3 regions of the Priestia sp. TRN 1309 genome follow, and region 1 is predicted to be linked to each of the others. Evidence: riboswitches for the same ligand, from Rfam matches in the RefSeq annotation. Region 1 holds a riboswitch; each other region holds the start of a gene.

Region 1 (3,208 bases):
GTTACTGTCAAACCGGAAATCAAAGCTGGCAGCGATTCAGGTAACAGCACTTTAAAGATAATAGTGCTTGTTGTGGCTCCCATTGATTTAGCAGCTTCAATAACACCTTTATCAATTTCACGCAGACCAATTTCTACAAGACGCGCATAAAATGGTGCTGCTCCAACAATTAAAGCCGGTAACGCTGCATTAGCGCCTAAAATACTTCCTACCAATGCTTTGGTAAATGGAATCAGTAAAACAATTAAAATAATGAATGGAATGGAACGAAAGATATTTACAACCGCCGACACAATGGCATATAAAGGTTTGTTTTGCCAAAGCTGTCCTTTGGACGTTAAAAATAAAAGCAAGCCCAATAAAATACCTAGAACAAATGTGGCTACAACTGAAATAGCCGTCATATATAGTGTTTCATTTGTCGCTTGAATAAAATCATCTAAAATAACGTTTGGAAATAGTTTCTCAAGCATTTGTCATTACCTCCACTTCTACCTGCTGCTCATGAATGTATGCAATGACTTTTTCAACTTCTGTTAATTCTCCGTCTAAATGAACGAACAACGTCCCGTATGAACCTGTTTGTGTATGAGAAATCTTTCCTTGCAAAATATTAATCGTTACATCAAACTGTTTTAAAATCGTTGTAATGAGCGGTTGCTCTGCTTTTCCGCCAACAAACGTCAGCTGAATAATTTGCCCGCTTGGATACAGCTCTTTTACTTGTTCAATCGTTTCAAACGTTTCCTCTGGTTCAGAAATCTGTTGAACGAATCGTTTTGTAATCGGCTGCTTAGGTTTTCTGAATACTTCTAGCACTTGTCCTTCTTCTACTACTGCCCCATTTTCCATAACGGCTACTCGATGACAAATTTTACGAATGACGTGCATTTCATGAGTAATCAATACAATGGTTAACCCTAGCTTCTCATTAATATCTACTAACAGATCTAAAATAGAATCTGTCGTTTGAGGATCAAGCGCTGATGTTGCTTCATCACAAAGCAATACTTTTGGATTGTTCGCTAGCGCTCGAGCAATCCCAACACGCTGCTTTTGTCCGCCACTAAGCTGTGATGGATAAGCATCTTCACGCCCTTCAAGCCCGACTAGCTTGATAAGTTCGTCTACTCGTTTCATTCTTTTTTCTTTTGAAATCCCTGCTATTTCTAACGGAAAGGCAATATTTTCTCGTACCGTACGCGACCACAAGATATTAAAGTGCTGAAATACCATACTAATTTCTTGTCTAGCTTTTCTGAGTTTTCCGCCTTTAATTTTTCCAATATCATTACCTGCTACTTCGACCGTTCCTGTTGTTGGTGTTTCTAATCCGTTTAGCAAGCGAATCAAAGAACTTTTCCCCGCTCCGCTATAACCAATAATTCCGTAAATTTCTCCTTGGTTAACGGTTAGATTCACATTATCAACAGCTGTTACTTGACCGCTTTTGGCCTGATAAATTTTTGTAACGTCTGTTAATGTAATCATATTTCTTCACCTTCTTTAATAAAAACTTAATTATGTTAGGTTGCCCTATAGGATGAAAAAGCCGTAAAACAATTTTCCCCATTAAAAAAGCCTCTCTGCGCATGACAGAAAGGCTCGATATTTAATCCTTTCTCTCATCTTTCAAAGCGCATAGCTTTGCAGGAATTGGCACCATTTCAGTTAGTCTGACGGTTGCCGGGTTTCACAGGGCTCAGTCCCTCCACCTCTCTTGATAAGAGTTCGCAACAATTATTTTGTTTTTAGGAAATATTCATTCATTTATGAACATTCATGAGTGTGATTTTAGCATGTGTCAGATAGGCTGTCAACAGATTTTGTTCTTGGGATAATATCCCAAGATTTCAACAGCCCCAACGGTTCGCTCTCTTTCAACTTCTTCATTTTAAACAAACGTTTGATTATCGAAGCTCCTCGAGTACGTGCTCGATGGAATGAAACGCGTAGAGTTTTTTTACCATTTCACCATTTTCCACTTCAATCAAACAAGGTACGCTTTCAATAGAAAATAATTCTGCTTTTGAAGGCATATAATTTAAATTGCTCATTCCGATGGTTACATCCGGCAGCATCGCTTCTGCCACGGTTAACATTTTTTTTGCCAGCTGACATGTCCCGCAAAAAGGCGTATGGAAAAAGATAAAGGCTCTTTCTCCTTCTTTTAACTGATCATCCAGCTGTTTTTCGCTCCATTCTTGCATGTTGCTCATTCCTTTTATGTTAAAAATTCTGCATTAACATCGATATTGGCACTCAGCAATACTGTTGCTATGTGATGTCTAGGGGCGGCAGCAACTTCTCGGTACATTTTATCAATATATAGATGCTCTGCTTCCGGAAGCTCTCGTTTAAATTGTTTTCTCAGCTTATTCCCTGAATCATCAGAGTCAACGAGTATGTATACCTCTTTGTTAAAAGTACAGTCAATAATTTCATCCAGCTTTGATAAACTAATCGTACCGTTTGTACAAATAATTTCAATTGGTTCTCGAATGATATCTTGAATACGCTTTTTATCTGACTTTCCTTCGACAATAATTACTTTTTCAATTTCAATTAGCCCCATTTTCATCACCCATAATCGTCAGTTGTATAGTAACATCATTTCTTTATGCTATACAATATTCGTTAATGTATCACAGTTCACCTGTTTTTTAAAAGAAATTTGCAAGAAAGAACTCTTTTAAAAGGCAGTTTAGGCCATATTATCTCTATAAAACAAGAAAAACAGCGGCAGTTGCCACTGTTTAGCACCATCCTGCTTCTTCATCGCAGTCTGTATATTTTTGCGTTTCACCTTGTTTTTGTACGTCCGCGTATTGATAGAACTTATTATTTTCTTGCGAATATCCTTCTTCAAAGCGGTATTCATTGCCGCTTGTTCCGTAGCTAACTTCACCAATTGGCTGCTTATCAACGTATAATTTCATACCGCCGTCATGAAATTTAGCTGTAACGCGATCTGTAACGTCCATTTTTTGTTTTTCAAACATAAAAAGACACTCCTTTAGCTTGTTTACTAATAGAGTGTCCAGTCAAAAACTTTTCATAAAGACAATTTATGGAGGAATATTATCCTTCGTTTGTCATTTCTTCGTATTGCTCTGCTGTCATCAGCTTGTCTACTTGAGAAGCATCAGATGGTTTGATTGTAATCATCCATGCTTCTTCGTATGGAGATTCATTAACAAGTTCAGGA
Region 2 (3,208 bases), on a different contig from region 1:
AGAATCGCTGCCACTATATCTATACGAATGCCTTGGGGAGAACATCCAGGTCCGTTTGCTGTTCCGCATTTTTGGTGGTTTGCAGTGGACCCGTCGTTTGCCAGGAAAGGCGTTGGATCTAAGCTGCTTCATCTAGTAGAGGAAGAGGTAATAAAAAATACGTTTAAATCGCCAGGTGTGTCTTTAGGAACAGCAAAAGAACATCCTTGGTTAGTTGAGATGTATGAACGAAAAGGATATGTTCAAGCTAAAGAAAAGCACCTTGCAGAAAGCTATACGACCGTATTTCTTTATAAAAAATTCAATGAGGTACACTCTTTGTCGTAAAAGATAGAGAAGTGGTCTAAATTAAGAAATGTGAAAGAGTGATAAATATGACAGATCAATTACTACTAAATACGCTAATAGACATACGCCGTGAGCTGCACCGGTTTCCAGAGCTTTCAATGAAAGAATATGAAACAACTAAACGTATTAAAAAGTGGTTAAAGCACTACGATATTTCTATAGCGGATGCATTCCATTTAGACGTGGGAGCAGTAGCGGAAATTGTGGGAGGAAAGCCGGGACCTACTATCGCTATTCGAGCTGATATTGATGCGCTGCCAATTGAAGAAAAAACCAATCTGCCATTTGCTTCTGAAGTGAACGGTGTTATGCACGCATGCGGCCATGATTTTCATACGGCTTCTATAATCGGAGCAGCCATTCTTCTCAAAGAGCGTCAGCAGGAGCTTTGCGGTACGGTTCGATTTATCTTTCAACCGGCCGAAGAAACGGCTTCTGGGGCAAAAATGCTCGTTGAAAAAGGTGTGCTCGAAGGAGTAGAAGCGATATTTGGGATGCATAACAAACCGAATCTTCCTGTAGGAACCATTGGTGTCAAATCGGGACCTTTAATGGCAAGCGTTGATCGTTTTGAAATTGACGTCAAAGGAGTAGGCGGTCACGCAGGTATTCCAGAAAAAACAGTAGATCCGATTGCTGTTGCTGGTCAAATTGTTACTAGTTTACAAACCATTGTCAGCCGTAATCTCAGCCCATTTCAAAATGTTGTTGTCAGCATAACTCAAATCCACGGAGGGAGCTCGTGGAACGTCATTCCTGACAAAGTAACGCTTGAAGGAACGGTGCGTACCTTTCAAGAAGAAGCGAGAGAAAAAATACCGGCTCTTATGAAACGATCTGCTGAAGGGATTGGAGCAGCTTTCGGGGCTTCAGTAGACGTTAAATGGTATCCGTATCTTCCTGTAGTAAACAATGATGATACGCTGGAAAAATTGGTTATTAACGCTGCAGAGAATCTTAGTTATCAAGTCGTAGAAGCTGAACAATCGCCTGGAGGAGAAGATTTTGCCGTATATCAGCAGCGTGTACCAGGATTTTTTGTATGGATGGGTACGGCTGGAGAATATGAATGGCACCATCCTTCTTTTTCATTAAATGAAGAGGCATTACTTGTAGCAGCTTCTTATTTTGCTAATCTAAGCTTTGACTTTTTGAATTCATTCCATTACCAAAAAAATTAAAATATTTTTATTTTTCTATTTACGCGGATGGAATTGTTTGATAAAATAAATTTTAAATTAAAAAAGTTATCACGAGTGGACGAGAGATCTGGCTCTTTGACTCCACAGCAACCTACGAATGTAAGGTGCTCCTACCAGCAAAGCATGTGCTTTGGGTGATAAAACGGGTGAAAAACTCATTTTGCATCAAAGCAAAATGAGTTTTTTTATTTTTCTAAAAGGAGAGGGTTTTATGAGTCATACAGCAGTTGCAGCACATACAGGAGAGAAAGCATTAAAGGAAGCCGTAAAATTATTAGGAAAGCATTATCAAGTAGCTTATCGTGAATTAGAAACATTTTATGAAATTGTGGTCGAAAACCATGTTCGTACATATGCTGTAGGCATAGATATTAAAGATGTACAAAAAGCAAATGAACTAGAAATTTATTCATCATGCTGTTCCAAGCTTGAGCGAGTAGGCTGTCTTTTATAGAAGTCTGCTCGCGCCTCTATTTTTAAAGTGTTTTTAAATAGAAAGCATGTTTTTTGACAATTGAAGAATCTGGTGGGTATAATCATTACTCACTAGGTTTCAAAATTAATCATAAATTGTCGAAATTTTTACACAAATTAAAGGTTACATTCGAAATGAATTGTGGTATGTTATAAAACAAGAATATTTTATGAAAGGAGCATTGAAATGGAAATGTCTCTTGAACATGGAAACGATGCAGGAAGCGAACAGCTTATTGATCGTATCCTAGACTTTTTAGAAGATGACGAAAAGTAAAAAAAAGAGTGTGCGGTGCTAGCCCTAGCCGCGCACTCTTTTTTTATCATGTGCGTCAAGGAAGCGCATACTATGATACATAGGGATAGAATGAAAGGGTCTCTGTCAAAGGGATTGACGAATCGTTTTGTTTGATGGAAAATTTAGAAAAAGGAAAGAGATGAAGGGTATGTCGAACAAAACATCTTTGTATCAAACAAAAGAACAGTTAAAGAAGCTTGTAAGCGAATTGGTTTCTATACCTAGCGTGACAGGAACGATGGCAGAAGTGGAAATGGCTGAATCGATAGCGTCGTATTTATTGAAGCTGCCTTACTTTCAAAAAAACGAGCAAGTTGAGCTTCATTCAACAGGAGACGGGCGATCGATTGTCACAGCTTTTGTTGAAGGGAAAAATACGAATAAAACAGTTGTATTAGTCAGTCATTACGACGTAGTGGATGTACAAGATTATGGACAGTGGAAAAAGGATGCTTTTCACGCTGATACGTTAACGAGTACTTTTTATAATGATATGGAACAAGTTCCGGCGCACGTACAAAAAGATATGATAAAAGGAGACTGGCTTTTTGGCCGAGGAACGATGGACATGAAAGCAGGTATTGCTCTGCATATCAGTATGATTGAACGAGCATGCAACGGAGAGTTTGACGGAAACATCCTGCTTCTGTCGGTACCGGATGAAGAAGTAAATTCGCTCGGAATGAGAAAAGCAGTGCCTGTTCTTTTAGAACTTGCGTGCAAACATCAGCTGGATTTTTCTCTCATGCTAAATGCAGAACCAGTGTTCAGCCGCTATCCTGGTGATCAAACGAACTATGTGTACTCAGGATCGATTGGCAAGATCATGCCAAGCTTTTTGTGTTATGGAAAAGAAACTCATGTAGGGGAACCGCTAGCTGGTTTG
Region 3 (3,208 bases), on a different contig from region 1:
GCTTCACGCAGCGAGAACCGTATGATTGCACCCAGCCAAACTTCGTAAACTGAAAACCTCCTAATTTTTCACCGAAGTATTCAACCATGTCCGTGCGCTCAAACTCTCCGTGCACAAGGACATCTAAGCCGATGTCTTCTTGAATTTCAATCCATTTTTTGATTTCAGCGTTAATGTACGCTTCATATGCTTCATCGCTTAACTCTCCTTTACGCCACTTCAGACGCTCTTTTCGCACTTCTTTTGTTTGCGGAAAGCTTCCAATTGTTGTCGTTGGAAGAAGCGGCAGTTGAAACGCTTCTTGCTGAACGCGTTGACGTACGTCAAACGACGCTTGGCGCTGTGCTTTATAGCTGTGCAGCTGCTTCAGCTCTTTTTGCACGTCTTGATGGTTTCGAAAAGATGATCCATTTAATGCTTGAATCGCCTGTTTACTTTCACTTATTTCTTTTTCTATTGCTTCTTTTCCTTGCTGCACCGCTTTTGTTAAAAGCGTGATTTCCTTTAGCTTTTCATCTGCAAAAGACAGCGCGTTTTTTAGAATTGGCTCAATGGTTTTTTCGCTTTTCACCGTGACAGGAACATGTAATAAACTTGATGAAGGCTGCAGAATCAAACGGTCTTTTGATACGGCTTCTTCAATTTCACTGATTGTTAAAAGCTGTTCGTCCAAGTTTTCACGCCAAATGTTTCGTCCGTCAATCACTCCTGCTGCCAGCACTTTATCAGTTGGAAACCCATATTTATTAAGCGCCGTGAGATTTTCGCCTCGGTCATGTACAAAATCCAATCCAATTCCGTGAACAGGAAGAGCAACTACTTCTTTATAGTAATCTACGCTGTCAAAATACGTCTGCAAAATGACTTTTACATTCGGTGCCGCTTTTTTCAAAGCTTCATAGACTTCTTTATACAGTGCCAGGTCTTCTTTTGATAGCGTTGTAGCTAAAACCGGCTCATCTATTTGTACCCACTCCACGCCTTCTGCCTGCAGCTCCGCTAAGATTGTTGCATAAAGAGGAACAAATTGTTCAACTACTTTTTTAAACTCACTTTTTTTATATCCTTTTGACAGCTTCACAAATGTTACTGGACCTAAAATAACGGGTTTGCCTTTGATATTCAGCTTTTGTTTTGCTTCTTTGTAAAATTGAAGCGGGCGATTTTCTACAAGTGCTGGCGTACATTCCTCAAGCTCGGGTACAATGTAGTGATAATTTGTGTTAAACCATTTTGTCATCGTAGAGGCTACCGCACCTTTTGTTCCTCGGGCGATGTCAAAATACGTTTCAAGGGATACCGGGCCTCCGCTATATTCAAAGCGCTTTGGCACCAAACCAAACATAGCGGCTGTATCTAACACGTGATCGTATAAGCTAAAATCGCCGACTGGAATTAATTCAATTCCTGCGTCACGCTGTTTTTTCAGATGCCCAAGACGAAGAGCTTCAATTTCCTGAAGAAAGATATCTTTCTCTAGCTTTCCTGCCCAAAACTGCTCAAGCGCTTTTTTCCATTCTCGTTTTTCACCAATTCTTGGATAACCTACATTTGAACTTTTTACACTGCTCATTTTTTCCACTCCCTATATATTTTTTTATCGCTAAACTAAAAAATCTCCCTTTTCGAAATGAAAAGAGAGATGATACGCATACTTAACTAAAGTTGAGATAGCCTGTTTTTCTCAACACGTATTCCTCACTCCTCTCTATATCCCGTAGAGCTTAAGTGCATACAACAGGCAGGTCTCCTGACTTAGGTTCATCGCTTCCTATCCCTTCCCATTTCAACATGAAACAGTGGTTAATAAGTTGCTCCCCATTACAGTGGCGGGACCGCGCCGGCTTTTCACCGGTCTTCCCTTTTAAGCTGCGTACATTCGTTACACAGCACCTGATGCATTTCTATGAAATTGTTCATTCAAAACATATTCACATAAAATAAAAAGCCTCTCTATCATGAATAGAGAGGCATAGTATCTATGAAATCCTCTCTTATTTTTCAAAGCTGTACGCTTTGCAGGATGTAGCACCTTTTTAACAAGATTGTTAAATGGTTGCCGGGCTTCACAGGGCCAGTCCCTCCGCCTCTCTCAATAAGAGTTTTAATTGTTTATAATATTTTGAATGTAGAGTCATCTTAACACCTTACATTTATGTTGTCAAAAGAAATTTCAAAAAAATTAGTTTTCAGGAGGCGTTGACGCTAATTTTTGCCTTAATAATTTGTAATCATCTTTTCGATGTGTTTCGATCAAGTCTTTTGCTCCTTGATGATACCCTGAAGAATAGATGTACTCTACCGCCGTTTCGATAAGCATTCTCTTTTCTTCCGCACATTCTCGGTCCATTAGGGGGAACAGTCTACCTAAAAGGTCATTTAAATCTTCCTTAATAAAACGATTGAGTCCTTCTTGCATCTTTTCGTTTGCCATGATAGCTCCTCCATTTGCTGTGTATGTTTTAAGCCTCTATAAACACGCATTTCACTGTGAATGTTAAGATAAAGTTAAGTCATTAAACAGTATATCAAGTGAATATTTTTCTTCAATTACATATGTAATACAAATATATGACAAATATAGAGAATATATCATCATTCACTATCTATTATAACGCTTGACTGGGCCTTCTGCTACAAGGTTTCGTACGGTTTTCCAAAAGAGGTTGAGACATAACCAAGTGAATCCAATCTAAAGGCAAATGGGATACATGAGCTGAATCGCTTGTGACACCGCAGTTGATTTCCGTACAAGACTTCGCTTTCCGCGGGCGGTCACTGAGCCTCCTCGTCGCATAAGCTCCTGTGGGGTCTCACGTGTTCCGCTTTTCCCGCAGGAGTCTTCGTCTTGTGCTCCAATCACCTGCTAGAAAGACCTATACACATGAAATCTACGTTTACCCTAATAAAAAAATGAACCACTAATCAAGATGCTTGATTAGTGGTTCATTTTTCATTTCGCCTAAAACCCTTTTTTCCCAGCCTCTTTTTTTTGAACCTAGCTTTCTACTTTCTTGTTTTTACAAACAACTTCTTCGAGGTCGTCCAAAATCCTTCCAAAGAAGAGGTCCTAAAATGTCGTACCGGCTAACAAAAAACTCCGTAAAATTATAATTATTTAAAATTAAAGGCGGTTCAAAATCAAGGGGTGCACCCGCGCCTCCTGATAATACAAAATCAGTACCTCTTCCAAGCGTAAACGACCCGT

The links. A riboswitch is a leader RNA that binds a small molecule or an ion and turns the genes downstream of it on or off. The one in region 1 is predicted to bind S-adenosylmethionine.
Region 2: another riboswitch for S-adenosylmethionine. It lies ahead of ACRPLQ_RS13340 (hypothetical protein); the one in region 1 lies ahead of ACRPLQ_RS21070 (methionine ABC transporter ATP-binding protein).
Region 3: another riboswitch for S-adenosylmethionine. It lies ahead of metE (5-methyltetrahydropteroyltriglutamate--homocysteine S-methyltransferase); the one in region 1 lies ahead of ACRPLQ_RS21070 (methionine ABC transporter ATP-binding protein).

What each region holds. Positions count from the first base shown of each region.
Region 1 is NZ_JBOZGM010000005.1:308,628-311,835, reverse strand. It holds gene ACRPLQ_RS21075 (methionine ABC transporter permease) at 1-473, opposite strand, end outside; gene ACRPLQ_RS21070 (methionine ABC transporter ATP-binding protein) at 466-1,491, opposite strand; SAM riboswitch class I at 1,623-1,730, opposite strand; gene ACRPLQ_RS21065 (thioredoxin family protein) at 1,911-2,210, opposite strand; gene ACRPLQ_RS21060 (toprim domain-containing protein) at 2,225-2,575, opposite strand; gene ACRPLQ_RS21055 (YusG family protein) at 2,757-3,002, opposite strand; gene gcvH (glycine cleavage system protein GcvH) at 3,082-3,208, opposite strand, start outside.
Region 2 is NZ_JBOZGM010000003.1:205,270-208,477, reverse strand. It holds gene ACRPLQ_RS13350 (GNAT family N-acetyltransferase) at 1-327, shown strand, start outside; gene ACRPLQ_RS13345 (amidohydrolase) at 375-1,529, shown strand; SAM riboswitch class I at 1,593-1,694, shown strand; gene ACRPLQ_RS13340 (hypothetical protein) at 1,762-2,004, shown strand; gene ACRPLQ_RS13335 (M20/M25/M40 family metallo-hydrolase) at 2,471-3,208, shown strand, end outside.
Region 3 is NZ_JBOZGM010000001.1:949,112-952,319, reverse strand. It holds gene metE (5-methyltetrahydropteroyltriglutamate--homocysteine S-methyltransferase) at 1-1,573, opposite strand, end outside; cobalamin riboswitch at 1,724-1,912, opposite strand; SAM riboswitch class I at 1,992-2,102, opposite strand; gene ACRPLQ_RS05020 (hypothetical protein) at 2,183-2,434, opposite strand; gene ACRPLQ_RS05015 (hypothetical protein) at 2,693-2,863, opposite strand; gene ACRPLQ_RS05010 (metallophosphoesterase family protein) at 3,021-3,208, opposite strand, start outside.